DNA from 2 places in the Mesorhizobium sp. M7A.F.Ca.US.006.04.2.1 genome. Region 1 is predicted to be linked to the other one. Evidence: riboswitches for the same ligand, from Rfam matches in the RefSeq annotation. Region 1 holds a riboswitch; the other holds the start of a gene.
The links. A riboswitch is a leader RNA that binds a small molecule or an ion and turns the genes downstream of it on or off. The one in region 1 is predicted to bind thiamine pyrophosphate.
Positions count from the first base shown of each region.

Region 2: it holds a riboswitch for thiamine pyrophosphate, as region 1 does, so the genes downstream of both, thiB (thiamine ABC transporter substrate binding subunit) here and thiC (phosphomethylpyrimidine synthase ThiC) in region 1, are expected to answer to the same signal.

Region 1 covers NZ_RZQA01000005.1:4,717-7,108, forward strand. The annotation lists gene EN925_RS00750 (metallophosphoesterase) at 1-89, opposite strand, end outside; gene EN925_RS00755 (hypothetical protein) at 581-844, shown strand; TPP riboswitch at 1,162-1,278, shown strand; gene thiC (phosphomethylpyrimidine synthase ThiC) at 1,382-2,392, shown strand, end outside.
Region 2 covers NZ_RZQA01000248.1:1,688-4,079, reverse strand. The annotation lists gene thiP (thiamine/thiamine pyrophosphate ABC transporter permease) at 1-464, opposite strand, end outside; gene thiB (thiamine ABC transporter substrate binding subunit) at 473-1,471, opposite strand; TPP riboswitch at 1,515-1,629, opposite strand; gene EN925_RS15310 (thiamine diphosphokinase) at 1,717-2,376, shown strand; partial or broken gene EN925_RS15305 (ABC-F family ATP-binding cassette domain-containing protein) at 2,378-2,392, shown strand, end outside.

The DNA.
Region 1 (2,392 bases):
TTGCTATCCTTGGCATCGATGTTGCTAGAGGAAGGATGCCAGTCCGGATAGTGAATATCGCCTACTTGAAGGATTCGCACCCGCCGCATAACTCGCCCCCCTGCCGAGAGCCATAGACTAATCCGTTCGCTTTTGCCAAGCGCGAACGATCATCCGCAGTGTCCTTAACGAGGTAGCCTGCACTTTTCGAGAATTGCCACGGCGGCTATTTTTCGGCTGTGAAGCACACGAGACCCGTGACGTGAGACCCAGTTGCTCAATGCCCAGTTGCTCAATGAGCTTTCTTACGAATAAGGGAGAATTTCCGCGGCCGGACTATCTCTGAGCGAGCGTGCATGACTGCCAACGGAAGGTCTTGCACGCACCCTTGCGATCTTGAGCAATGGTCGCCATGACTTTCTTCTTGCAGGCTTTTGAGTGGCCCAGCCTGCGATCACCAGACCCCACCGATTCTAAAGAGCGTGGCAGATGGGATAGTCGAGGTTGCCCGTGCACAGTCACGCTCAGGGCTTGCGCCGCCCAGAGGACACGCTGAAAAGGCAGATTGGGGCGCAAGCACGCCATTCACGAGAGGTTCGACATGAAGACCATGCAAGAAAAAGACATTCCGGCATTCGTACAAGCAGTTGTGGACGCCGGCTGCAAAATTTGCGCGATTGGCAACTTGGGATACGTCTTTGGCGATGCTGATTTCACGCCAGCGCAACGGAGGGCCGTCGAGCCACAGCTGCGTAGGATTGCTGAAATCTACGGCGAACGCGATCATCTCATGAACGAGATAGCTGTATATCTGCGGTCGATCGGACGCCATGTCGAGGTTGAGCCGAAGACAGGTATTTCCTGATGGCCGTGATCGCGAGAAGCCGTCTTCCAACCTCTGAATCCTAAAGGAGGTGACCCCCAAGGCCGTTCGTCACCTTCGACCAGAATAACCACATCCGTGACCGCCTGAGCTACTTGGTCGATACGCGCACATGGCCAATACAGTTTCTCCATCCTTCACGAAGCGAATGAGGCTTTGGCCATTCAGCCCCGGTCTACGGGGCGTGACTTGTCCCCGATGCATGCGCGAGCTCTCCGCCCGGCTGGCCGCCGGTCGTCGCCACCGGCCGAAGGCGCCCGAATGCGCTTGACAAGATAGCGTCAGCCCGTTCAACCTAAGGCATTCACCAGGGGAGTCCCGGCAAGGGGCTGAGATACTGCTGGCTTTCGCGGCGCAGTGACCCGTTGAACCTGATCCAGTTCATACTGGCGTAGGGACGGTGCAAGCGCTTTGCGGGAGTTTACGCCCGAGGTCCTGTTGCAGCAGGTCTACAGAAGCGTCTTTTCATCCTTCCGGCACAGAACTGGGTCTCCAATGCATGAGCAAAGGAGCCTCACGATGAATGCCCTCACCCCCGCCGTATCGACGGGACCACTGCCCGCCTCGCGGAAAATCCACAAGCCCGGCGTCCTCTACCCGCAGATCAGGGTGCCGATGCGCGAGATTTCCGTCCATCCGACGGCCGGCGAACCGCCCGTCACCGTCTACGATCCGTCCGGCCCCTACACCGATCCATCAGTCGAAACCAGCATCGAAAAAGGCCTTGCCCGGCTTCGCCACGAATGGGTCACGGCGCGTGGCGATGTCGAAGCCTATGACGGCCGCCACGTCCGGCCGGAAGACAATGGATTCGCCACCGGCGAGCGCCTGACACCGGAATTTCCGATACGCAATCGGCCGCTCAAGGCCAAGCAGGGCAAGGCGGTGACCCAACTTGCCTATGCGCGCGCCGGCATCATCACGCCAGAAATGGAGTTCGTAGCCATCCGCGAGAATCTCGGCCGCGAGGTGATGCGCGGCAAGCTGCAACGCGACGGCGAAGCCTTCGGCGCGGCGATCCCAGATTTCGTCACACCCGAATTCGTGCGCGACGAGGTGGCGCGCGGGCGCGCAATCATTCCCGCCAACATCAATCATCCCGAGAGCGAGCCGATGATCATCGGTCGCAATTTTCTGGTCAAGATCAACGCCAACATCGGTAACTCGGCTGTCACATCGTCGATGGCCGAAGAGGTCGAAAAAATGGTCTGGGCTATCCGCTGGGGCGCGGACACGGTGATGGACCTGTCGACCGGCCGCAACATCCACAACATCCGCGACTGGATCGTGCGCAATGCGCCGGTGCCGATCGGTACGGTGCCGCTCTATCAGGCGCTGGAAAAGGTCAACGGCATCGCCGAGGATCTGAACTGGGAGGTCTACCGCGACACGCTGATCGAGCAGGCCGAGCAAGGCGTCGACTATTTCACCATCCACGCCGGCGTGCGGCTGCACTACATCCCGCTGACCGTCGACCGGGTCACGGGCATCGTCTCGCGCGGCGGCTCGATCATGGCCAAATGGTGCCTG
Region 2 (2,392 bases), on a different contig from region 1:
GTCGCCAGCGGCAGGTTGAAGAAGACATGGGCGACGAGAATGCCGGACAGGCCATAGATGCCCGGCCAGCTTCCGCCGCCGATAACGGCAAGCACGCCGGCGAAATAGCCGGCACGGCCATAAAGCGCCAGGATGCCGAGCGCTGCAACGATGGCCGGCAGCGCCAATGGCACGGCGAAGATCTGCAGGATGAAGGCGCGGCCGAAGAAACGTGGATGCCGCGACAGAGCGCGCGCCACAAACAGCCCCGGGATGACCGAAAGCAGCGTCGACAGGACCGCTTGCCAGAGCGTGAAGCGAATGACGCGAAGCAGATAGGGATCGAAGGCTGCCCAGGCGCCCGAGAAATCATGGGCGCCCTCGAAAAGCAGGCCAGCAAACGCGCCGCCGATCAGCAGCGCGATTGCAGCGAGCGCGACAATGCCGGCACTGACGCGGGAATCCGTGGAATGCGCCGGCGCCATCGCGCTGCCTATTTGCTCATCGCCGCCAGCCATTCATCGACCCAGGCCTTGCGGTTGGCGGCGACCTCTTGCGGGCTGAACAGCAAGGTCTTCGTCGGCTTGACCAGTTTGTCGAAGGCCGGATTGAGCGGCTTGTCGGTCTTGCCTGCCGGGAACATCCAGTTGGTCTCGGGGATGGCATCCTGGAATTTCGGCCCGGTCATGAAGGCCATGAACTTGGCCGCCAGCGGATTCTTGGCTCCTGTCGTGGTGATACCCGCCACCTCGATCTGCAGATACTCGCCCTCCTCGAAGGAGGCCGCTTGGTAGCGCTCCGTGTTCTCGGCGACCATGTGGTAGGCTGGCGACGTCGTGTAGGACAGCACCATCGGCGCCTCGCCCTTGGTGAACAGCCCATAGGCCTCGCTCCAGCCCGGCGTCACGGTCAGCACCTTGGCCTTGAGCTTGGCCCAGGCCTCGGGTGCCTTGTCGCCATAGACCGACTTGACCCAAAGAAGCAGGCCGAGGCCTGGCGTCGAGGTGCGCGGGTCCTGGATGACGATCTTGTCGTTGGCACTGCCTTCGATCAGCTCCTTCAGGCTCTTCGGCGGCGTCTTCATCTTCTGCGTGTCGTAGACGACAGCGAAATAGCCGTAGTCGAAGGGGACAAACGTGTCGTCGCTCCAGCCGCCCGGCACACTGACATCCGTCACCGCGCCATGCGGCGCGAACAAGCCTGACGCCTTGGCATCGGCGGTGAGATTGGTATCCAGGCCAAGCACGATATCGGCCTTGGTCGATGTGCCTTCCAATCTGACGCGGTTGAGCAGCGCGACGCCATCGGCGACCGAGACGAAGTCGACGTCGCAGCCGCATTCGGCCTCGAACTCCTTCTTCACCACGGGACCCGGACCCCAGTCGGCGGTGAAACTCTCATAGGTGTAGACGGTGAGCTTGTCCTTGGCCAAGGCGGGCCCGGACAAGGCCACGACCGTTGCTGAAACAAGAGCATATAAAAGCGTGCGCATCGGCGCCTCCTTCGTTCGAATTGAAAGGAATTGAGGCGTCGGACTGTCCGAAACGTCTAATCCCTCCGCCGGTACAAACCGGATCAGGTTCAGCGGGTTGGCGAGACTGCCTCTCAGCCGGTCCGCGAAGATCGCGTCCGGCACCCCGTTAGAGCGTTTCGACACATAGGCCGGGCCGATCCGCCATGCAAGCGGGAGTTTGCCGCCTTCCGTTTCCCGTGCCGGGCTGGTAAGGGCCACACGATATGAGCACATTCACCATCCTGCTTGGCGGCGATCTCATCCGTACGCCACGGCTCGACCGTCAGGTCAAAGGCTCCCGCGTCATCGCCGCCGACGCCGGCATCGGTCATGCGCGGTTGCTGGGTCTCGTGCCGGAGCTGTGGGTGGGTGATTTCGATTCGGTGCCGGCCAACCTGCCGGACGATCTCGCTTCCGTGCCGCGTCGGACCTTCCCGGCGGAAAAGGACCAGACCGATGGCGAACTTGCCGTCGCCGCGGCACTGGAGCGCGGCGCGACCCGCCTGGTGCTGGCCGGCGCCTTTGGCGGCAAGCGCGCCGACCACGCTTTTCTGCATCTGTCGCTCGCCCTGCGGCTGGCGGAGGCGGGAACGGACGTGCTTTTGACCAGCGGCGCTCAGGAAGGCATCCCCCTGCTGCGCGGAACGGCCGGCTTCGACTATGCCGACGGCACGCTGTTTTCGGTGCTCGGCTTTTCCGAGCTCGACGGCCTGACCGTCACCGGCGCCAAATGGCCGCTCGCTCACGTCAAGGTGGCGTTCGGTTCGTCGCTGACCATTTCCAACGAGGTCAAGTCCGACAAGACCGGGGGCCGCCTCGAAATCGCGCTCGGCCATGGCCGCGCGATGCTGCTCGCTCATCCCTATCCCTTACCTGAAAGCTGACATGGCCCCGCCCCTT